DNA from 2 places in the Flexibacterium corallicola genome. Region 2 is predicted to be linked to the other one. Evidence: riboswitches for the same ligand, from Rfam matches in the RefSeq annotation. Region 2 holds a riboswitch; the other holds the start of a gene.

Region 1 (12,106 bases), 3.4 Mb from region 2:
GGCCAGAGGAAAATGAACCAAAGCCTACGCCCTCAAGTCAGCCAGATCTTACTGATGTTCAAAAACAACTTGCAGAAATGCAGAAAAAAATAGACGCTTTAGCTCAAGCGAAGAAATAGGATGGCACAGGTTGGAGCCGACTGGTTCCAGCCCCTTTTTTCTAAATACATACTTTGGAATTCTCTCGACTTTGTGCAGTAGGTAGAAAGTCCTATGTATTAATTCGATACTAGCGTAATTTCTATTAGGAATAATTGAAATTATGTTTTACTTTGTTGAGATTCCATAGCTTTATACAAGTAAAGCTGTGGAAATTAGCGAAAAAATTGATAAGTTTTTATTTTGTAAATTTCTTCCCCTCTAATTTATCATCCTACAATTTAATGGTGGGATTTAAGTTATGACAAATAATAATAATCCGAAAACGGGTGGCACTTTTTATAGGCTCTCATTCCGTCTTCCAGCCTTGTTTCTTGTGTTCTCAGTTATCTCCAGTCTTTTGGTGGGAATTGAAGCATTCTTAATGGGAAAGGAGTTTTTCATTGAGGAAAAAAGACAGGGACTTCTACTGCTTGGGCAACTTCGCCAAGGACAGATTGAGACACAACAAACTGCGCGAATAGAAGAGATTATGCGGTTTGCTGAATCGAACACAGTTGAGCGAACAGCAACAGAACTGAAGTCGATCTACGCCAATTCGAAGGAAGAACGAGACACAATTCTCTCCCACTTTCAAAACCCCCAACTGTCACGGGAAGAGCGAATTAATCTTAGTGGCGAAGTTCAAATGAATGATGCCTTGTATTCGTGGCAGCATTCTGACCTACATAGCGATTACCTAAACGTATTTCGAGGTGGTGGCTATGCGGATTTGTTTGTCATAACAACCACTGGCGAAGTTATTTATTCGGTTACAAAAGGACCGGAGTTCTTCTCAAATATCAAAGACCAAAACTTCTCTTCGACCGACTTTGCAAATGTATTTAATCAAACCAGTAAACAACAACCCGGTGAAGTCTCTGTGTCTTTGATTAAAAACTACGGTCCAGCAGATGACGCACCTTCATACTTCATTGGGACCCCGATCTATGCAGAAAAGCATGGAGAAGATGTCTTGGAAGGGGTGCTGATGGCGCGTATGGAGAGCGTCCAGCTTAATAATATCCTGTTTGACCGATCAGGACTTGGCGCTAGCGGACAGGCTTATTTGCTTAACCCAGATGGACTACTGCTATCTCAAAAGCCACTTTTTCCTGACATCCCTGTACTCACTATTGGTCTGGAGGAAGCCCAGCTTACACAACTGTTGGTAATGAGGAATGCTGATCCTGAAGCGGATGAGTACTTCATGGAAGTTGGTGGCTTTTTGATGGTTGCTATACCTTTAATGGTAAATGGTAAGGAAGCATTTCTTGTTGTAGAGATGAAGAGCTCTGAAGCTCTTGCCGCTGTTGATAGCCTGATAAAGAACATGGCGCTCATTGCTTTGGGTATTGTTGTTGTTCTGTTCTTCTTGGGTAACTGGACGGCCAGAAAAATCAGTCGGCCTCTCAATGCTTTGGCACAAGCGATTGTGGAGGTACAAAATAAAAACTTTGATGTTGAGGTTGTTGCAGCACAGCGCAAAGATGAAATCGGCGAAATTGGGCGTGCAGTTGAAAGTTTCCGTGAAGACCTTCGCAAAGGTGACGAACTTCACCAAAGAGAAGAGGTGGAACAACTTAAGCAGGCTGAACGTACACAACGAGTTGAAATATTAAACTCAGAGTTTGATGCGAGCGTTCGCCAAATTTTAGCAACTGTTACAGATGCTGGTAATACCTTGCATACAACAGCTGCAAGTATGGCAAGCATTTCGGATCAAACCAGTATGGAAGTGCAGACTGTAAGTAGTGCTTCCGAGCAATCTCTTACCAACTTGCAAACGGTTGCAGGTGCTGCGGAAGAGCTGACGATCACTGTGCAGGAGATCGATAGCGAAGTGCAGCGCTCAGCTCAAACTTCGCAGGAAGCTGTCGACCGAGCAACAACTGCGGAAGCTTCTGTAAATGGCTTAACCGCTGCTGCGCAGCGCATTGGAGAAGTTGTTTCCATTATTAGCGATATTGCCGAGCAAACAAATCTTCTGGCGCTGAATGCAACTATTGAAGCGGCAAGAGCAGGGGATGCAGGAAAAGGATTTGCTGTTGTTGCTTCCGAAGTGAAGGGGCTGGCCAACCAGACTGGTAAAGCAACAGAAGAAATTGGAGTGCAAATCCAAAGCGTTCAGGCAGAGACACAAAAAGCAGTTGAGGCGATTAATGAAATTGCAGGTGTTATTGGGTCCATACGGGATGTGTCCACCGGTATTGCTGGAGCGATTCAAGAGCAAGTGGCAACCACAAATGAAATATCCAGTAACATCCAGCAGGTGACACAAGGCTCCTCAGAAGTGGTTGAAGCAACAAGTCGTGTTAGTGCAATTGCTCAAAATGCAGGAGAAGAGGCGGGGCAGGTCCTTTCAGCTTCCACCCAGTTGACTGAGCAGTCAGAAGCATTACGTGTTCTAGTAGAAAAATATTTGGAGAATATTCGTGCTGCATAGGCACGCCTTAAAATCGCCGAGTGTTTTCACTCGGCGATTTTAAATTTATTTTGGAAAGTCCGCTTCAGATCAACCTGCACCAGTTTCAACTTCCACTCCTCTCAGGTCTCAAAAGTGATGCACATAACGATTGGGTGCATTTGGTGGTGAAGCATCTTTTGATTGTAATGTCTGCCTGAAAACGTATCATGGGAAGAAATACCAAGATCACTTAGATTTTAAGGGGGCGAATTGACTAGAAATTTCCATTTTGCTGGCCGTTCACCCGTTTATGCCAAGAATGCCATGGCTGCATCCTCTCATCCTTTTGCGACATATGCTGCACTAGAGATTTTGAAGGAAGGGGGAAATGCGGCAGATGCAGCAATTGCAGCTGCCTCTGTACTGAGTGTGGTAGAGCCGCATATGACCGGTATTGGCGGAGACTGCTTTGCGCTTATTGCTAAACCAGATGGCACCTTACATGGTATAAATGCCTCAGGTCGCGCGGCACAAAATGCAAGTTCCGAAAAGTTGCGTATGCGAGGCTACACCGAAATAACTGCCGATTCTGTTGAGGCTATTACGGTGCCAGGTGCTCTTCGTGGTTGGGAGAAACTGTCCAATGACCATGGCAGCATGGAGTTTGGGCGCCTTTTGCAACGTGCGATTGGGTATGCCCGAGATGGGTTTCCAGTTTCCTCAAGAACTGCTTGGGATTGGAAACGTCACCATGACCTACTGCTACGTAATAAAGTAACGCGAGAAACCTACTTAATTGATGAAAGGCCACCCAAGTCTGGAGAGGTGATGGCATTTCCAGCTCTCGCCAATACTTTGGACACCCTTGCTATCAAAGGCGTAGACGCTTTTTATCATGGAAGAATAGCCGAGGAAATTGAAGAGCTTATCCAATCCGCAGGTGGAGAGATAACTGCAAATGATCTCGCCCAGATGCAAGCTACAGATGTGCTGCCGATTACAACGGAGTATAAAGGCTTAACAGTGGCTGAATTGCCACCCAATGGGCAGGGCATCATCGCACTTGTTATGCTGGAGCTCATGAAACGCTTTGATATGTCTGACCTAGATCCATTAGGGGGAGAGCGGTTTCATTTGGAAATGGAGATTGCTAAACTTGCATATTCCAGTCGTGACTATTTCTTTGCTGATCCAGATCATATGGCATTTGACGCCAAGAAACTTCTTGAAACTGAGTATATTGATAAGCTTGCGGAACGAATAAATCGCAGGAGTGTTCTGCCCCGTCTTTCCCACCAATTTCTCTCACCTTCATCCGATACGGCTTATCTTAGTGTGGTTGATAAAAACGGAATGGCTGTTTCTTTGATTAACTCACTTTATCAAGGGTTTGGGTCAGGTTTTATAACTCCACACTCCGGGGTACTGTTACATTGTCGAGGGGCATGTTTTAGCCTCGAAAAAGGTCATCCAAATGAGCTTTCCGGGGGCAAGCGACCACTACATACAATCATTCCCGCCATGGCTCTCCAGAACGGGGTTCCTGCCTTGTGTTTTGGCGTCATGGGAGGAGGCTATCAACCCTGTGGCCATGCGCATGTTCTTGCTAATCTCTTGGAGTATGGGATGGACATACAAGAATCCATAGATTTACCGAGAATGTTTATCGACGAAAAAACGTTAGCGTTACAAGCTGAGGAGGGTATTCCTTTAAAAACAATAGAATACCTTGAAGGATTGGGGCATACCGTGAATCGGGTTCAAGTGCCATTGGGAGGCGGCCAGGGAATATTGATTAATCAAGACACGTGTGTTTTGACTGGTGGCTCCGACCCTCGCAAAGACGGGTTTGCATTGGGCTATTAGAGTTTCTGAATTGTTGCTTTGGGGCCCTCTACTGTCAAAGTGACACCGTTTTCTGTAAAATTTCTATCTAAAACAGTCAGGCAGAGACCTGCAATTTTCCGCTCAAGTTCGGCACTTTTTGCAAAGCTCGCGGTGACTGTCTTGGTGATGATGGGATACCAAGGATGAAGCTCTGCTCCAGATATAACCAAATTGGCCGCGCCTGAGTAAGCTCTGGCAAGCCCTCCTGTTCCTAGTTTGGTCCCGCCAAAATAGCGTGTAATAATGACACCGCAATTCACCAACTTTGCGCCGATCATCGTTTTAAGCGTAGGCATTCCAGAAGTTCCTGCCGGTTCTCCATCATCCTTACCACTTTCAACGATGCGCCCGTCTTCGAGAACGTTGCGGAAGGCGGTTACGTGGTGGTTTGCCTTTCGGTGCTCTTCACGAAGCTGATTGAGACGCTCATCAAAGCTTTCATAGGGAATAAGGGTCGCAAGGAAGCGGGACTTTTTTTCTTCCAGTTCCGCTGTCCACTCTCTGGAGACCGTAAAAAGATCGGCCATAGGTTAACCTTGTGGTGTTTTGAAATGTTTGGAGAGCTTTAGTGCCTGCCCTTGGTAATTCGAACCGATTCTTTCGCCATATAGTGTGGCCGGCTTTTCGGCCATATTTTCATAAACGAGGCGCCCCACAGTTTGCCCATGCCCAACGAGGAAAGGAACTTCATGGGAGCGTACTTCAAGAACAGCTCTGGAACCTGAGCCACCAACTGTTGAGTGCCCAAATCCTGGATCAAAGAAGCCTGCATAGTGGACACGGAATTCACCAACCAATGGATCAAAAGGAACCATTTCTGCCGCATACATGGGTGGAATGTGAACCGCCTCCTGCGAAACCAGAATATAGAATTCATTGGGGTCCAAAATTATGGAAGCATCCCCACGGTTATAAATCGGCTCCCAGAAGTCGAGAGGGTCGTGTGCCGATTGAACGTCTACATCAATGACGCCAGTATGGCGTTTTGCGCGATAACCTATAAGGCTGCCTTTGCCTTCTCCTTTGAGATCTATGGAAAGCTGTACTCCACCGCCAATTACTTCATTTCCGCCAGACATCAAGGTATGGTCTTTATGGATCTGGTGTAAATCACTGTCGGAAATCAGAGCGTCCCCATTGCGAAAACGAATTTGCGATAGGCGTGAACCACTACGGACGAGAACAGGGAACGTGCGCGGTGAAATTTCCGCATATAGCGCACCTTGATAACCCTCCTGTACGCGGTCAAATTCACGGCCACCATCTGTAATCACGCGGGTGAAGACATCAATACGCCCCGTGGAACTCTTTGGGTTGGTCGTTGCAGATAGACTTTCGGGCAAGTTAAGTAATTCTTGCAACTGGACAATGTAAACGCAGCCTGTTTCCAGAACAGCCCCTTGGGAGAGGTCAATTTCGTGGAGAACAAGGCCTTCCATTTTTTCTTGAACGCTTGCGTCAGGGCCAGGTAAAAAACTGGCTCGAACGCGCCAGGCTTTTGAACCAAGGCGCAGGTCCAAGCTAGCCGGTTGGATTTGATCGGCATCAGGAGCTTTGTCTGCTTTGATTGCTCCATCTGCGAACATGCCTTTGATGGCTCTAGCTGGAAGAATTCCGCCCATAATGTATCCGATTGCCCCGTTGGAAGTTTAAAAATTATTGGAACTGCCAGATTCATGAATCTGCACATTAACTAGTTTCTGTGATTATAGGAGAATTGAGATTAAGCCAAGCGGCTTTGCGGATAGCTCAGATTGACGCAGTGCATTATTTGCAATAAATCTTGATATGGAGATTCGTGGTGATTTGGGCCGGCCGGCTTGCTACCACGTTAAAAACTAGCTAAAGGGCCGGGTTCTTGTAAAGACCCTGGCATAAACTGGCCGGGGTTTTATGTTTTGTAGGAGGGTGTTAGGCCGACTACAGGAAACAGGCAGGAACAGGCACTATGACAACAGAAAAAAAAGAAAACTGGAGACTGGCAACCAAGTTGGTACATGCTGGGACAACTCGATCCAGCTTTGGTGAAACGTCTGAAGCACTTTATCTGACTCAAGGCTATGTTTACGACAGTGCAGAAGGAGCAGAGGCACGCTTTCTTGGAGAGCAAGAAGGCTATGTATACTCTCGATATGCAAACCCCACGGTTTCTATGTTCGAACAGCGCATGTGTGAGCTTGAAGGTGCCGAAGCTGCGCGGGCGACAGCATCAGGTATGGCCGCAGTAAACTCTGCAATTATGGCTTGTGTTCGGGCTGGAGACCATTTTGTTGCACCTAAAGCTCTGTTCGGTTCCTGTCGCTATATCATCGAGCAGCTTTTGCCACGCTTTGGAGTAGAATCTACTCTTATTGATGGAAGCGATCTTGAGCAATGGAAGGCCGCAATTCGGCCAAATACCAAAGCCGCTTTTCTAGAGAGTCCCACAAACCCGACTCTGGAAGTGGTGGACATTCAGGCTGTTGCCGAGATGGTTCATGCTGTAGGAGGCCGTCTTATTGTCGATAACGTGTTTGCAACCGCCATGTGGCAAAAGCCGCTACAGTTGGGTGCAGATGTCGTCATATACTCGGCAACAAAGCATATTGATGGTCAGGGTCGCTGTTTGGGTGGTGTGGTGCTTTCAGACAAGAAGTGGATCGAGGAAGAGTTCCATGACATGTTTAAGCACACCGGGCCGTCAATGAGTCCGTTTAATGCATGGGTGCTCCTTAAGGGATTGGAAACATTACCGCTTCGCGTTGAGAAACAGACCGTATCAGCTGCAAAGATCGCCGATCTTCTTGCGGAGCACTCTGCTGTTGAGCGCGTTATTTACCCCGGACGGTCCGACCATCCTCAAGCTGATATTGTTCGAAAACAGATGGCAGCTGGGTCTACAATGGTTGCCTTTGATATTCGAGGGGGGAAAGAGGCAGCATTTCAATTCTCTAATGCACTGAATATTATCCACCTCTCCAATAACCTTGGGGATGCTAAGAGCCTGATTACCCATCCCGCAACGACAACACACCAGAGCGTTGCGGAAGAAGCCCGCCTTGAGTTGGGAATTTCCGCTAATACTCTGCGTTTGTCTGTCGGTTTGGAAGATACAGAAGACTTGCTTGCTGACGTCGCTCAGGCTCTCGCAGAGTTATAATTCCAGTATAAAAGATAAATGAGGGCGCTTTGTGCGCCCTTTTTAACTACATGGTTTCCCAAACCAGTTCTTCACTTAATCCAATAGCAGCAAGTTCAGGCGCCCTGTCTTTCCGCTCCTGCGGATCATCCAAATAGAACTCGTCCAGTTGTGGCGGCCTGGTACTTGTCCCAGACAGCATGGCATGTATTTGACCGCGGTGGTGTATCTGGTGTTGAAGCAAATGCATGAGTACACGATCGAAACGCTCAAACTGACTACTCTTGGCGCGTTTGATCTCTACTGTACTCAGGAGCGTTTCTGAAGAGGCCTCACGACAGATTGTGATTAACCGTTGGTCAGCCTTCTTCTGTGCTTCCATGAGCTTGGGAAGCTTCTTAAATGGAATTTCAGGTTCAAAAGCCGTAAAGCCGATACTCTCTCCCTCCAGAGCACTGATGTAGTACCAGTCTACCGTCAGGATGTGGTTGAGTGTTTCAATAATAGTTGGAAAAAAGTTTTGCCTTTCCTCTTCAAGATCAAAGGGTGATAGCTCACCGCAGATTTTAAGAAGTCGATGGTTTGCCCAAGCGTTGTTGTAGGCTTGTATAGCGAAATAATTGATCGGCGACATTATCTGGCCCCTTTTCCTATTGGTGGTCTTAACCCCAAAATATATATGCGAAGTTTTTATTAACTATAGGTTCAGAACCTTTGGTGGCAACGAGGGGGAAGGTGAACGCGAAACTGCCTGTAACAGGCAATATTTTTTGGCTTTAAAACGAAAAAGTAACAAATATTTCGCGGAAATTTGGTCGCAGTAAAAGTACCTATTTCGTAGGAACTCTACTTAATACAGAGGGTGGGGAGTGGTGAGTATATCTATACAACTAATAAAAAAATTATATTTTACAATGTTTTAGCCTCTTATTGTCCTGAAATATTAAAGAATACAAATGGTTAAGCGCTACTTTGTTGCAGTGACAGCAAGTCGCATAAAGTAGATGTGCGTACGTATAAATAATTATAGACCATCTGACAGGTGCATCTTATACATCTTTCATACGCCGTCGGACAAATTAACTCGATCTCGAAGTAGGTCCGGGACGTGACAACAAAATGCAGTTTTTCGAAACGGGCACGGCGTCGTCTTTTGGCGGATCACCACTCGACCAAATAGATCCTGATGCGGCTGGTTAATATGACCAGCTACGCGCCACTGCACGGAGTAATTCCGTGTAAGTGTAAGGTACGCGGTGTGCGTTTCGAACTCGTATGACGGAGTTCATTATGACAACAAAAGCGATCCGCGGTACTTACCTTACATTTACTGGTGATCCGTTCCGCTCTTCTCTAGAAGAAGTGATGAAGGTTGAGAGTGACGGTATCATTCTTATCGAGGGTGAAAAGATTAAAGATCTTGGCCCTGCGGAAGACATGCTTAAGAAACTCCCAGAGGGTACTGAAGTAACAGAATACAAAGATTCTGTTATTATGGCTGGCTTTATTGACTCTCACGTGCACTATCCGCAGACGCAGATTATTGGTGCGTATGGTGAGCAGCTCATTGAATGGCTTAACAACTACACATTCATCGCTGAGCAACAGTTTGCAAATAAAGACCATGCTTCACGTGTTGCTGAAGTATTCCTTCGTGAGCAACTTCGTGCAGGTACAACATCTGTTGCAACGTTCTGTACTGTATATCCAGGTTCAGTGGATGCCTTCTTCGAAGCTTCTGAACGCCTGAACATGCGTAACATCGCTGGTAAAGTGATGATGGACCGTAACGCTCCAGAAGCTCTGTGTGATACAGCCAAGATGAGCTACGACGACTCTAAAGCCCTTATTGAGAAGTGGCACAATAAAGGTCGTCAGATGTATGCGGTTACTCCGCGCTTTGCTCCGACTTCTACTCCAGAACAGCTGGAAGCAGCCGGTGCATTGTGGAATGAGCATAAAGGCACGTTCATGCAAACTCACGTTTCTGAAAACGTGAATGAAGTTGCATGGGTTAAAGACCTGTACCCAGAGCATGAAGGTTATTTGGACGTATACGACAAGTTCGGTCTATGTGGTGATCGTGCCCTGTTCGGTCATGGCATCCACCTGACAGAAAAAGAACTTTCTCGCCTTTCTGAAACCGGTGGTACAATCACCCATTGTCCAACATCCAACTTCTTCTTGGGCTCAGGCTTCCTGAACGTTCATAACGCAAAGAAAAATGAACGCCCAGTACGTGTTGGTTTGGCGACAGACCTTGGTGCAGGTACAAGCTTCTCCATCTTGCAGACATTGAACGAAACCTACAAAGCAGCTCAGCTGAATGGTAACGCTCTTTCTGCTGGTCACGCATTCTATATGGCAACACGCGGCACAGCAGAATCCATGTGCCTCGATGACAAAATCGGCCATTTGGCCCCTGGCATGGAAGCCGACATTGTTGTTTTGGACCTTAAGTCCACACCAGCAATCGATTTCCGCATGTCCTTCGCAAAAGACTTCGAAGAGCAGCTCTTCATTCTCATGACACTGGGTGACGACCGCGCAACTCGCGCAACATACGTTGCAGGTGACGTGGTCTATGACCGCGGTGCAGAAGCCGTAACCGGCAAAAACGCTGTTTTCGCATAAGGCCTAGCGGCACCGATAGGTGCTACGCCATAGCTCAACAAATAGTGAGTGCCTCCTCTTCCTGGGGCATTCACCTGAAAAAAACTAAAGGAATACCCCTTATGTCCACAGTAGAAGAAGTAAAGGGTGCAGCAGCTGCCCCTAAAACTGGAGGAGCCTTTGCTTGGCTCGTCTGGGTGATCGCTACTACTTTTGTTGTTTTTCTGTTTTCCATTCAGACCGGTTACGCGATCGTTAACGGCTCTATGCAGGCTTCCACCGGCGTAACAGTTGCGCAAGTTGGTATCATCGCTGCGACCTATACTTGGGTCTTTGCTTTGTGCCAGTTCTACGGCGGTGCTATCCTCGATCAGCTTGGCGCTCGTAAGGTTCTGCCAATATCTGTTGCACTTGTTACGGCTGGTGTATTTATCTTTGCAAACGCAACCGACTTTACAACCCTGATGATTTCTCAGATGGTTCTGGCCATCGGTTCTTGCACAGGCTTCGTTGGTGCTGGTTATGTTGGCGGTAAATGGTTCGGCATGGCCAAGTTTGGCGTGATGTTCGGCCTTGTTCAGGTTGTTGCTGCTGCAACATCTTCATTCTCTCAGAATCTGATCGGCATGGCTCTGGATGTCATGGACTGGCGTACACTGTTCAACTACGTTGGCTTCTTTGGTGTATTCCTTTTCGTCGTATCTCTGATTTACATCCGTGATCCTGAGCCAGTTAAATCTGAAGCTAAAAGCGTTGGTTCTTTCCTTAGCGCTGTAACAATGAAGCTGATCGATGTTGCTAAGAACTTCCAAGTTCTCGTAGCTTCCGCTTGGGGCGCTGCAACATTTGGTGCAATGCTGGCGCTTGGTGTTATCTGGGCTCCTAAGATTGTTATGGCTCATGGCGTTGGTGAAGGTCAGGCATTCCTTGCAACTTCCATGCTCTGGATTGGTCTGGCTGTTGGTTCTGCCATCGTTCCAGCTTGGTCTGAAAAGAAACATTCTCGTAAACTGCCAAACATTCTAGGTACAGCTGTACAGTTGGCAGCTCTTGCCGCACTGCTATATGTTGATGGTCTTGGCGCTACAGCGTGTATCGCTCTTATGTTCATCTTCGGCTTCGCGAATGCTTCCCACATGCTTGCATTCTCCGGTGCTGCTGACGTTGTTCCAGTTGAAAAAATTGGTACTTCCGCAGCTGTTGTGAACGGTACAATGTTCATCTTCGGTGGTATTTTGATGGGTCTGCCTGGTGCACGTTTCGGCGAAGCTGCTGAGCTGGGTCTTGAAGGTGTAGCTGCTTCCCAGTTTGCAATGCTGCCTATCACAGTTGTTTTGGCTGCTGCTTTGATTGTTTCTATCATCATGAAAGAAACACACCCAGAAGCAAAATCAAATAAGTGATCCTAATGTGATCATGAGGGGCGCTCAATGAGTGCCCCTTTTTGTTTTCGTATCGAGCTCTGCAAAGGAAGGACTAGAGCATGCGACACGACGATGGCGAAGCTGGTGGCGAAGCCGGATTTAATTCACTCAAAAATAAAGATAGTTATTTAGGCGGTTATCATGCCTGGCTTAACTGGGCGCTGGGTACAGCCTTTGTGATTGTAGTATTTGTCATGCAATCGGGATATGCCATTACGAATAAGGAAATGGCCTTTGATCTGAGCTTAACTTTGACACAAGTAGGTCTTGTCGGCTCAGTTTACACATGGGTTTTTGCCATAGCTCAGATTTGTTCAGGGTCAATGCTTGACCAACTTGGAACTCGCAAGTGTTTGCCTCTAGCCGTCATTGTTCTGTCGCTAGGGGCTTTTGTCTTTAGTAGGGCAAATGGCGTTGAAATGCTCATTGCCGGGCAGGTGCTTATGGCTCTGGGTGCATCCTTTGGCTTTATCGGGGCAGGTTTTATTGGTGGTCAATGGTTCGCGCCAATTCACTATG
Region 2 (12,106 bases):
TAAAGCCTACGGTATCTATGAGGACCGAGAGCACTCCACTTACCATAATGGCGAGAAGATTATTGTTTATGCCCAGCCAGTTGCCTACAAATTCCAAGAGGAAAACGGTCAGTATTCACTCAAGCTCAACGTAGACTTTGAGGTTCGAAACAAATCCGGCCAAATCATCACATCCAATGAAAATACAGCATCCTTCAAACACTCCGCCTCTGAGAAGTTTTATGAATATCAAACCAGTCTGAGTTTCTCCCTTGAGGGCTTTCACGAGGGAGACTATCTTCTTTTTGTTCGTATGAATGACCTTGTTTCAGGGGATCAGGGCGATTTCGAGCTCCCCTTTTCCATTGTCCCGGCAGCTATTCATGAGTAGCAGAATCACCCTAAAACGGCCTCGGGATCTAGACTAAATTTACCCAGCGCCCCTGCACTCAATCTTACTTATAATTAGTTATATTTGGCATAATCCCCCCTTCAACTCGCCTATCCTTCCTCTGAAATCTCTAGGGATTTAACTTTTTTTACTGGCAGTTCCTTGACAGTTTCATATACCGAAACTACATCAGTTGCGGTCATTGGCACTCTGCCTTTGGGAGTGCTAATGACTGTGGAGTTCGCTTCACAACTCTCAAAGTTTTAACCATTGAGCTCGGCTGCTGCCTATGAGGGGCGCCACGCATGAGAGGATAGCAAATATGGGTTTTCGTCCGCTACACGACCGCGTAGTCGTTCGCCGCATTGAGTCCGAAGCAAAAACTGCTGGTGGCATCATCATTCCAGATACTGCACAGGAAAAGCCACAGGAAGGCGAAATCATCGCTGTTGGTACAGGTGCACGTAAAGACAACGGTGAAATCGTTGCTCTCGACGTCAAAGCTGGTGACCGTGTTCTGTTCGGGAAATGGTCCGGCACTGAAGTTAAGATCGACGGTGAAGACCTGTTGATCATGAAGGAATCCGACATCATGGGTATCCTGGCTTAATTGCAGCCAAGACGCACACGATCCCTTCAATCTACAAGTATCAAAGTGAGACAAAACCATGGCTGCTAAAGAAGTCAAATTCGGTACAGACGCCCGCGATAAAATGCTTAAAGGCGTTGATATCCTCGCAAACGCTGTAAAAGTTACTCTCGGCCCTAAAGGCCGTAACGTTGTTCTGGACAAAGCTTTCGGCGCACCACGCATCACTAAAGATGGCGTTTCTGTTGCGAAAGAAATCGAGCTGGACGACAAGTTCGAAAACATGGGCGCACAGATGGTGCGTGAAGTTGCTTCCAAAACCAACGACATCGCTGGTGACGGTACAACAACTGCAACAGTTCTTGCACAAGCCATCGTTAAAGAAGGCGCAAAGTTCGTTGCAGCTGGCATGAACCCGATGGACCTGAAGCGCGGCGTTGATCTTGCTGCTGCTGCTGCGGTCGCAGACCTGACATCCCGTTCCAAGTCTATTTCTTCTTCTGAAGAAGTTGCACAGGTTGGTACAATCTCTGCAAACGGCGACACACAGATCGGTACTGACATTGCTGAAGCAATGCAGAAAGTCGGCAACGAAGGCGTTATCACTGTTGAAGAAGCTAAGTCTTTGGAAACAGAGCTTGAAGTTGTTGAAGGTATGCAGTTCGACCGCGGTTACCTGTCACCTTACTTCGTGACTAACGCTGAAAAAATGATTGCTGATCTGGAAAAGCCACTTATTCTCCTTCACGAGAAGAAGCTTTCCAACCTGCAGGCAATGCTTCCTTTGCTTGAAAGCGCTGTTCAGTCCTCCCGTCCACTGCTGATCATTGCAGAAGACGTTGAAGGCGAAGCTCTTGCAACTCTCGTTGTGAACAAGCTGCGCGGTGGCCTGAAAATTGCTGCTGTTAAAGCTCCTGGCTTCGGTGATCGTCGTAAAGCAATGCTTGAAGACCTCGCTATCCTGACCGGTGGTACAGTTGTTTCCGAAGATCTCGGCATCAAGCTGGAAAACGTAACTATCGACATGCTCGGCACTGCCGACAAGGTGAACATCTCCAAAGAGAACACCACTATTGTTGACGGTTCTGGCGACAAAGCTCAGATCGAAGCACGTGTTGCTCAGATCAAAGCTCAGATTGAAGAAACTACTTCCGACTACGACCGTGAAAAGCTGCAGGAACGTCTTGCCAAGCTTGCTGGCGGTGTTGCAGTTATCCGCGTTGGCGGTGCAACTGAAGTTGAAGTTAAAGAGAAAAAAGACCGTGTTGACGATGCACTGAACGCAACACGCGCAGCTGTTGAAGAAGGTATCGTACCAGGTGGTGGTACAGCTCTGCTTCGTGCAAAAGCTGCGGTTGCCAAGCTTTCTTCTGAAAACGTTGACATTGAAGCTGGTATCAAGATCGTTCTTCGCGCTCTTGAAGCTCCAATTCGCCAGATCGCTGAAAACTCCGGCGTTGAAGGTTCAATCGTAGTTGGCAAGATCCAGGACAACATTAAAGACGAAACTTTGGGCTTCAATGCGCAGACCGAAGAATACGTCAACATGATTGAAGCAGGTATTGTTGACCCAACTAAGGTTGTACGTACAGCTCTTCAGGACGCAGCATCTGTTGCTGGTCTCTTGATCACAACTGAAGCTATGGTTGCTGAACTGCCTAAGGCAGACGGCCCTGCAATGCCTCCAATGGGCGGCGGCGACATGGGCGGCATGGGCGGTATGGGCTTCTAAGCCACGCTTCCAAACGCTTTTAATCAATCTGGGCACCTTTCGGGGTGCCCTTTTTGTTTGCGGCAGCTGCCTTTTTCTGGAAATTCTGTAGTTTGGAGCGGGTATCACAATTTCCTTGAACCCATTTGCGATTTGCTATCCAATTCCGTAGATCTCTTTAAATAAAATTTAGAATGCTTGGGGCACACTTCATGGAAAAATCGGCATTAGTTTTAGGCTCATCAGGTTTGATCGGTTCCAGCCTGCTCTCCCAATTACTCGAGAATGACCGCTATAGTTCCGTATCCGCCTTGGTACGCAGTGAGATACCTTTAAAGCACCCTAAGCTCAAACAGCATGTGGTCGACTTCTCAAACCCCGCTACATTGTCCTCCCTCGTAAGAGCTGATGATGTTTTTTGTTGTTTGGGAACCACTCAAAAGACAGCAGGATCAAAGGAAGCTTTCTATGCGGTCGACTTTACTCTCATTCACGAACTGGCAAAGCTCGCGAAGGCCAGTAGCGCTGAGCACTTTTTGCTGATTTCCTCAATTGGGGCCAACCCAAAGTCTTCAAGCCTCTACTTGAAAACAAAGGGGCAGCTGGAGCAGGCTATAACTGATCTGAAATTTTCAAAGCTGAGTATATTCAGACCTTCCCTCTTGCTTGGGGAGCGCAAAGAATTTCGCTTCAAGGAAACACTCTCCGCAGCCGTTTTGGGCCCGCTGGAAATATTCATGCAAGGTCCATTGCGCAATTACCGGCCCATCACTGCGAGGCAAGTTGCCAAAGCAATGCAAACCGCTGCCAATAACGGAGTCGGCAAAAACACACTTTACTTGTCCAGCGAGATTGCAAGAATGTAAGTACAGTCGGGTTTACGAATTTACGAAGCCACCGATCATGTTGCATATCATAGAGCGTTGAAGCGCCTTTACTGTGTTGCTGTTGGCCCTTGGCGCATACTCTGGGTAGTAGTAGAGCATAAACTCTGAAATCAGCTGAGCCCCCGGCAGGATTTCATTTTGGTCAATTGCTGTCGCATTGGATGCTATATTGTAGAACTGGCGATAAAGGCCAAGTCTATGGAGATTGGCCCAAAAGGTGGTACCATTAATCCCGTGGTTTCCACCCGGATCATTTTGCCCTTCATAATAAGCCTTTAAGTGATTGGGATCTATCAAGTTATGTCCAGTATGAAATCCTTGGGTATATTTTGTCTGGGGGACAAGGTTGAGACTGGCTCGAAAGTTCCCATCATACCCCTTCGCGGTATTAACGTCGTTGGCTTGTATCGAAAAATCCATTAGGCACATTGGTCTATAAAGGCTATTAACGCTTGAACCACCAAAGTAATTAGATTCCCAACCAGTGCGCAGATACGCCCAAAAAGTACCGCTTAATTCTCCTGAGGTGATGTAAACTACTCGAGTATTGCCGGTCACATTTTTGGCTGCATTTGCATTTTTCAGCTCATCCGTTGACATCTTGGTTGAAGACGTCTGCAAGTCAGCCATTGAATAATTTATGTCTTGCTGATCAACGCCCAACTTTGAAAAGACATAGTATTTTGACTCATAAATTCTGCCCGTCACATTTTGGAGGTTATATGTCAGCGCTTCTCTAGGATCATTCATTGAAAGGCCAGCAACCGCAAAGTAGAGCCGTGTTTCGGCGTTACCTGAGCAAAACCCATACTTATGCAAAGGGCGCAGACGTACAGATGTATGCCCCGTTGTTGGTAGAGTGGAATAGTAGATGCTTGGAAACTGATTGGGCTTTAAATCCAGCCCATAGCGGTAGCCGGTAGACGAAGCATCATTTTCCAGTCGAATTGTTCCAAACCCAATATTTCCTACTTGAATAATTCGTAGTTCCGCATTGTTTTGCACCGCCATCGTCGCCTCCATTTAAAAGAATATGGGTGCCGCGAACGGGCTCCCTCCTTCAACCAACAGGACGAAGCCAAAAAGCATTTGTGAAACGGGACCAACACACAGCTAACGTAAAAGTGATCATCTGTGAGCATACAGAGATTTGAAACTGTTTAGAGTATCAATAGCTTACACAACCAATAATTCACTGGATCTAATAAATTGCAACACGCTTCCAAATACATCTTCTCCAGTTTACTCCTCACGGCTCTTCTAACGGGTCCTCAGGCAACAGCAGCTCCAGCCCAAACAGCCATTTTTGCTGGCGGGTGCTTTTGGTGTGTTGAATCTGACTTTGACAAGATCCCGGGTGTTCTTTCCACTAAGTCCGGTTACATTGGTGGCACCGTCAAAAACCCGAGTTACAAGCAGGTCTCGGCTGGAGGAACAGGCCACAAAGAAGCGGTTGAAATCAAATTCGACCCCGATAAAGTTTCCTACAACGAGCTCTTGGAAGTTTATTGGCACAGTGTAGACCCAACGGACGCAGGCGGACAGTTCTGCGATCGAGGAGAAAGCTATACAACAGCAGTTTTCACAACAACGCCCCAACAGTTTCAAGAGGCCAAAGCCTCAAAACTAGCCATTGAAAAGGAACGTAACTTAAAGACCCCCGTCGTAACCCCTATTACTCAAGCCCCTACATTTTATGCAGCTGAAGACTATCATCAGGATTTCTACAAAAAGAACCCGCTCAAATATAAATTCTACAGATATCGCTGTGGACGGGATGCCCGTGTAAATGCGGTTTGGGGAGATGAAGCCTACAAAGGAATCAAGTAGTCCCAGTACTCTCGGATTTCAAGAAATCCAGAAAGGCCCTCACTTTGGGAGCGAGAAACCGCTTTTCAAGATAGAGGGCATATACCGCACTCTCGTCATATTGATAGGGCGTAAAACTATTGTCCTTCAGAACAGCTTGCAGGCGCCCTCTCGCCAAATCATCACCAATGACCCAAGTAGGCAACATAGTCAGGCCAGCTCCATTAAGGGCCATTTGGTGCACAGCAGCAACCGTATTCAGTTTTATTCTTCCCCTGACCTTGATCTGCCTCTCTCTGCCCCCAAGAACACGCAGGTAGGTCCACTTAGCGGCACAGAATTTTATAAATTGCCTCTCCTCCAGTTCATCCAGTGAATGAACCATCCCGTTTTTCTTAAAGTACTCGGGGCTACCGACAATCCGGTACTGGTTTTGATGGATCTTCGTAGCGATCAAATCGGAGTCTTCGAGGTGGCCGATGCGAATGGACAGATCAATTCCTCCCTCTCCCAAATCTATTCGCTGATCATCGAAGTCTACGTTCACCGTAACCTGCGGGTAGAGGTCCAAAAACTTACCAAGACGCGGAGCAAGCCAATACTCACCAAAAGCCCGTGTCACACTGAGTTTCAACTCTCCGGAGGGCAGTGCTTGCAAACCGTTAATTGCCTCGTGGGCATGGCGTTCCTCTTGCAATATACGCTTGGCGTGGGGAAGAAAAACAGAGCCTGCTTCAGTCAAGGTTATCCGTTTACGCGACCTGTTGAATAGCCGTGCCCCCATTTCATCTTCCAATGAGGATATATGGCGAGCAACGGAGGAAACCTGCGTATTCAGGCGCATAGCCACAGCGGAGAAACTCTCCTGCTCAGCGGTGTGAACAAAGCAGATAAGGCGAACTGACTTCATATTCTCTCTTTTGCAGTTATTGCAAAATATTCTTACATTTTTGAGTATAGATATTCAACTTTGCAAGTTCCATAGTACTAACAGAATTTCTAAGGAGAGCTTATTTTTATGAAAAATTCACGTATCCTCTTGGTAAAACGCCCTGTTGGTATGATTGCTCCAACGGACTTTGAAAAGCGCGAGGAAACCCTTCCTGAACTGGAAGAAGGAAAGGCACGTGTTCGAGTGACTTACCTTTCACTGGATCCTGCCATGCGCGGCTGGATGAGCGCTGATGAAAACAGCTATGTTCCGCCAATCCCTCTTGGTAGCACCATGCGGGGGCTGGCAGTTGGTATTGTTGAAGAAACCAAAACAAGTGAACTTAACAAAGGCGACTGGGTCGCCGGTTTCCTTGGCTGGACTACCTTTGCAGATGTTTCAGCAGCTGACGTGAATGTTGTTCCGCAAATGGTTCCAATGGATGCCTACATGGGTATTTTAGGTCTTGCTGGCGCCACCGCCTATTATGGTTTGATGGAGGTTGGTAAACCGCAGGAAGGTCAGACAATTTGCATCACTGGAGCCGCGGGTTCTGTTGGCTCCCTTGTTGGACAGCTTGCCAAAGCCCACGGCCTTCGTGTGATTGGCATTGCAGGCTCCGATGAAAAGTGTAAGTGGCTTACTGAAGAGCTGGGATTTGACGCTGCGCTCAACTACAAGACAGACGATCTGGAGGCAGGCATTCGCGAATTTGCACCCGATGGCTTGGATCTGCATTTTGAAAATGTTGGCGGAGCACCACTTCAGGCGGCTCTTAACAACATGAAAGCCCATGCAACAATCATCATGTGCGGCCTGATTTCCACCTATAACGCAACAGAGGCTCCTGCCGGACCTGAGCTCTCTGCAATTATCAAGAAACGCCTGACCGTTCAAGGGTTTGTAATGACAGACCACCTGCACCGGTTTGGTGAGTTCTTCGAAAAGCTTGGTGCTTACATGATGAAAGGTCAGCTAAAATATCGGCTGGACGTGGTAGAAGGGCTTGAGAATGCTCCAGTTGCCATCAACCGTTTGTTTGAAGGCACAAACACCGGAAAACTGACAGTTAAAGTTTCAGATCTTTAAATAGGAGCTGTGGGCATAAGCCCACAGCTTCACTCTGGCTCCGAGTACCATATCCGGTAAATTGCGCCTGCACGATCATCAGAAACAAGTAAAGACCCGTCGGGTAACTCAGCCGTATCCACTGGCCTTCCCCAATATTCTCCATCCCTACCAAGCCATCCTTCAGCAAAGACGGAGGTGCTGGTTGCGCGGCCTTCATCATTAACTTCGGTAAACATGACACGGGCCCCGATGGGTTCACTACGGTCCCATGAACCATGCTGGGCATTAAAAATGCCGCCCCTATAAATCCTTGGAAATTGCTCACCTTTGTAAAATGTCATTCCTAAATCAGCGGCATGGGCATCCATTTCCACTTCGGGAAAAATAACATCATCAGGGGCCCTAATATTTTTATAGCGTTCAGTTTTAACAGCACCGCCCCCATACCACGGAAAACCAAAATCTTGCCCAGCTTCGGTTTGCCTGTTTAATTCACCGGGCGGGATATCATCTCCCATTCCATCTACTTGATTATCCGTAAACCACAACTCTTGGGTACGAGGATGAAAGTCCATCCCTACGGAGTTACGCACCCCTGTTGTATAAACAAGGCGATCAGTTCCATCCTGCTCCATACTTATAATTCCCCCAATCCCAAGCTTCTGGTAGAGTTCCAGCTTGGATATTGGCGAAACATTATAGGGTTGGCCTAAAGATATGTAGAGCCTGCCATCTGGCCCGACCCTGCACACCCGCGCGCTGTGATTGCCAGATTCTTCCGAGGGCGGAATAAGGGTTCCTTGTGGTACAATTTCTATTGCCTTGGCATCTTGTTTGTTTAAAGCTTCAACTATCTGAGGGAACACGAGAACCCGGTTGCGCTCCGACACAAATAAGTCGCCCTCCCCGGAAAAGCACGGACCATTGGGCATATCTAAATCCAAATTGTCCCCAAGGCTCCGAACCCTCGCTAGCTCTCCTTTTTCCTTTTGGATAGGAAGGAGCCAGAGGTCTTCACCGCGCGTTCCAACAAAAACGGTTGTTCCATCCGGACTAATGGCCATATGGCGCGCATAAGGAACTTGCGCAAACAGTTCTATGTGAAATCCCGCGGGCATTTCTATGGCTTTTAGACGCTGCTCAACTGGCCCCAGCTCCTCCCGATCTATGGATAGAGGCTTTGAGACATCAACGTTTCTCGCTTCAGGCAGGCCAAGAGCAGCAGCTTCATCAGGCAAGCCGCCCCCGACAAAACAAACTAACAATAAAATAACGAGCCGTTCCATTTCACCTCTCTCAAGAGATCAGAAAAGTTCCGTCAACAGTAAACTAGTTTACTTCATAAACTGAGGCCCATAGGTAAAACCGGAAACAAGTATTAAAGCAATGGCCATCACAATTTGTTTACAGTGCTAGAAGAAGAGCTCCTCTGACAGATAAGTATTTTTGTGGATTAACTTGATTGCACTGCATTTTCCTTATTTTAGTTGAAATATCGGACTAACAACAGCCACAGGAAAGAGGCAAAATAAAAAGAAAGGGTTGATCCTGAGCAAACTTCGTGGCAAATCTCCCTCATCATCAAGAGAAGGGCTGGCGCCCTCGCCAACCTGCCGAACCGGGCAAGGTGGTATCCGCAATCGGGATGTGGCCGAAAATCGCAAACGGAAATCCTCCGTTAAAGCGAACGGCAACCAAGCGGTGTTTCAATGAATTCTGCGCCAGTTCTCCTCGGGAAACCGACGGAGGATAGACAAATAAAATGAGTAACGCTGCACTTGCATTACATCCAGAGTACCTGATTGACGCGCTGCCACCCCACCTCAAGGAGGAAGTGGTTCATCTTCAGGACGAAATTACGGCCCATTACTTGCTGGAGTGCCTTTTATTGAAGAAAGGCATTGAGGCTCGTGTTTTGTTGACCCGTAACCGTAGCCATTATTGTTATTTAGGTCAGGAAGAGCGAGCAAAGCGTTTTGCTGAACTTTTTCATTTATGGTCCCTCGGTTTTGACAGGGTGATTGACGAAGCATTGTTTGCTGACACTGCATTGCGCCTGCCAAAAGAATACGAACTTTTAAAACAAAGTGTCCGCAAGGGCTCAGCCGATCGCTCTTCACATTCACTCAAATAAGGCTGTACCTGTATTCTTCACTGCTGAGGATCAACAACTCGGCTCGATATTGTATTTTTCCTTCTGCTCCGCAGGAATCTCACATGGGTGTCCTTCATCATCAACGGCAACAAATATAAATTTGGCACTGGTCACTTTTTCACGATGACCATAACGATGGCGCAGTGCCCATGCTTCAACATGAATCTGCATCGAGGTTTTTCCAACCTTAAGCACCTTTGTATAAACGCACATAACATCGCCCACTTGGACGGGGCGAATAAATGTCATGCTGTCAATAGCAATGGTCACCACTCTGAGCCGGGCACATTCACCAGCACAAATTCCAGCTGCAATATCCATCTGTGATACAACCCACCCGCCGAAGATATCTCCTGATGCATTCGTGTCGGCCGGCATTGCCATTGTCCGGGTCGTCAGCTCCCCATGTGGCTGCTCATCTTGCTCCTGAGGAGCGTTGTCATTCATCAATTTTGCCTCTCTTCATGCCCTCTTAAAGGCATAGCACTTTATAGATACTCGCAGAGTAACGAACCCGCTTTCAGCGGCACTCATATTTCAACGTGAGCTAACCCATACACCATTCCACAACTTCTATGCAGTTATTGAATGACGAGGGCACAAGAAAAGCGTTTAAAACAAGAAAATGTCTTTCTCCATCAACAGAAATGGGAATTCCTCACCACGAAGAAAGTTTAACTGGTTTTGCCTATAATTACTCCACTTTCTTTCCCGCTTTGTGGGCGATATTTCTTCCGGGTAAGACGGACTGCAAAAAACCATTGTCTGATCATCTGCATTATTCAAGCTATTCCAGAAAAAGTCCCTCAACTCCTCATCATCTCGCAAAGGTAAAGGTAAACTGGGGCCAGACCTTATTGTTTCCAATCCTTGCTTTTCCGCTTTTTGCATGAACCGGTGAACCACACGGCCTGATGCTTTTGGTGCAACAAGTACCGGCTCCCTGCCTTTCATCAGCTTTACCACCTGTATCATTATGTCCGCTATGGCCGGAAAGCGCGCCAGATTATCTTGCATGGCTATAAAGGCCGGTGCCCGCGAATATACATTTTCAAACATATCGATCTGCACTGCAATTTCAGCCGATAACAAATCAATGGGCAACAAATTCAAGGGAGCACGGGCTCGATAAAAATTCTCAGTAGGAAACTCTTCACCAAATTTCTGCCTACCAAAATCTGTAACCGGCATTGCATTTTTAGTGAGTGAAACGGTTAGCCCCACCTGTGTACTATGTTCGGCCCACTCAACCACGTCGCGCAGTTGATAGAACTCTTTGGTCCACATGGGGCCAGTTACAGAACAGCCCACAGCTGATAAGCGCCCCGCTATGATGAGGTCGCAAATAGCGCGATCTACTCCATAGCTTTTCCCGAATTCAAGACTTGTCAATAATATGCGTTTCATCGGAGCCAAGCTCCTCTTAGCTGCCCACCCTTAGAGGATTTAATCTTACTCTTCCTCAACCAAATAATGCAACGCAATCATACCCTTAACCATGACATTTAGGGGGGAGTGGCCATGTAGATATTGACTATTTCGATTTCGTTATTTCCTGACATTCTGGAAAGAGTTTCTAGCAATCTGACCGTTTGAAAACGGGTCAAGAGCCTTTTAGACCGGTCGCGTCGAGCTTCGGTAACATAAAGAATAGGCTCTCCTTCATACTCCTTCAAAACCGCTTCCATCATGGAGTACCGTTCAGGCTCATTCAGCTGATAAACCTGTAGTCCCGTAGGTTTAAGGTGGTAGGAGAGTTGCCCGTTCACCGCATAGCTGGAGGTGCCAATCCAGCGGATGCCATTGTTTTTTGCCAGTCTGGAGATTTCGCTCCCAATAGCTCCCCACCCCCTTAGCTGATGGGTTGGGTCTTTTCTACCCAGACCAGAGAGAATCGGATGCAGAGCATGCAGGCTGATCAAGGTTGAGACGCTAACTCCAAGAATAACGGCTACCACACCAATTTTTGTTGCCCAGCCTTTCCACTTTTGTGAGCCATGGGAAGCGCCCACCCCAGCAACAATTGCCAAGGCTGGAAAGAGGGGTGCCAACCAGTTTCCCTGCACTCGGGCATGAAGGGAGTGCCAAAAAAGGTAGACAATAAAAGGAGAGATGGTCAGAACCAACAGGCTTGCCGCAGCTTTTTTTCCCACAAACTCTTGGGAAAGGTGCCCGCCCCCGACACAGGCCAGGAGAAACACAAGCGGGTTTAAGAGCCCGATAAACGCTCCAATAAACTCACCAAGATATTTTGCCGAATACCCTTCAGGCACCATGCGCCCAAATTGCTTTTGAAAGGAAACCCACTCATGGAGTGCATTCCAATAAAGGGCTGGGCTGAATACAAGTAAGGAGATTAGCCCCCCCACCCAAAGCTGCCACTTAAAAAAATAACTACGATAACGAGGTACCCACAAAAGCCAAATTACGTTTCCCAACCCAAGAAAACCTAGAGAATATTTGGATAAAAGACCCAGTCCTGCGAACAGACCCACAACAAGAAACCAGCTTGCATTTTCACAGCGAACGAACTCGCTAAGCGCCCACAGTGTCAGCCCCCAGAAAAATACGAGAGGAGCATCA

The links. A riboswitch is a leader RNA that binds a small molecule or an ion and turns the genes downstream of it on or off. The one in region 2 is predicted to bind S-adenosylmethionine.
Region 1: it holds a riboswitch for S-adenosylmethionine, as region 2 does, so the genes downstream of both, P6574_RS00340 (O-succinylhomoserine sulfhydrylase) here and P6574_RS15320 (hypothetical protein) in region 2, are expected to answer to the same signal.

Annotation. Positions count from the first base shown of each region.
Region 1 covers NZ_JARRCW010000001.1:69,587-81,692, forward strand. Annotated here, with positions in the region: gene phaR (polyhydroxyalkanoate synthesis repressor PhaR) at 1-119, shown strand, start outside; gene P6574_RS00320 (methyl-accepting chemotaxis protein) at 401-2,584, shown strand; gene ggt (gamma-glutamyltransferase) at 2,816-4,411, shown strand; gene P6574_RS00330 (YigZ family protein) at 4,408-4,959, opposite strand; gene P6574_RS00335 (2'-deoxycytidine 5'-triphosphate deaminase) at 4,963-6,054, opposite strand; SAM riboswitch at 6,221-6,298, shown strand; gene P6574_RS00340 (O-succinylhomoserine sulfhydrylase) at 6,381-7,571, shown strand; gene P6574_RS00345 (DinB family protein) at 7,618-8,184, opposite strand; gene guaD (guanine deaminase) at 8,841-10,184, shown strand; gene P6574_RS00355 (MFS transporter) at 10,286-11,566, shown strand; gene P6574_RS00360 (MFS transporter) at 11,647-12,106, shown strand, end outside.
Region 2 covers NZ_JARRCW010000001.1:3,488,617-3,500,722, forward strand. Annotated here, with positions in the region: gene P6574_RS15275 (hypothetical protein) at 1-370, shown strand, start outside; gene groES (co-chaperone GroES) at 693-980, shown strand; gene groL (chaperonin GroEL) at 1,039-2,691, shown strand; gene P6574_RS15290 (NAD(P)H-binding protein) at 2,883-3,536, shown strand; gene P6574_RS15295 (hypothetical protein) at 3,549-4,568, opposite strand; gene msrA (peptide-methionine (S)-S-oxide reductase MsrA) at 4,767-5,387, shown strand; gene P6574_RS15305 (LysR family transcriptional regulator) at 5,380-6,276, opposite strand; gene P6574_RS15310 (NADP-dependent oxidoreductase) at 6,385-7,386, shown strand; gene P6574_RS15315 (PQQ-dependent sugar dehydrogenase) at 7,416-8,654, opposite strand; SAM-I-IV-variant riboswitch at 8,942-9,046, shown strand; gene P6574_RS15320 (hypothetical protein) at 9,131-9,502, shown strand; gene P6574_RS15325 (acyl-CoA thioesterase) at 9,533-9,970, opposite strand; gene P6574_RS15330 (ChbG/HpnK family deacetylase) at 10,136-10,930, opposite strand; gene P6574_RS15335 (ArnT family glycosyltransferase) at 11,029-12,106, opposite strand, start outside.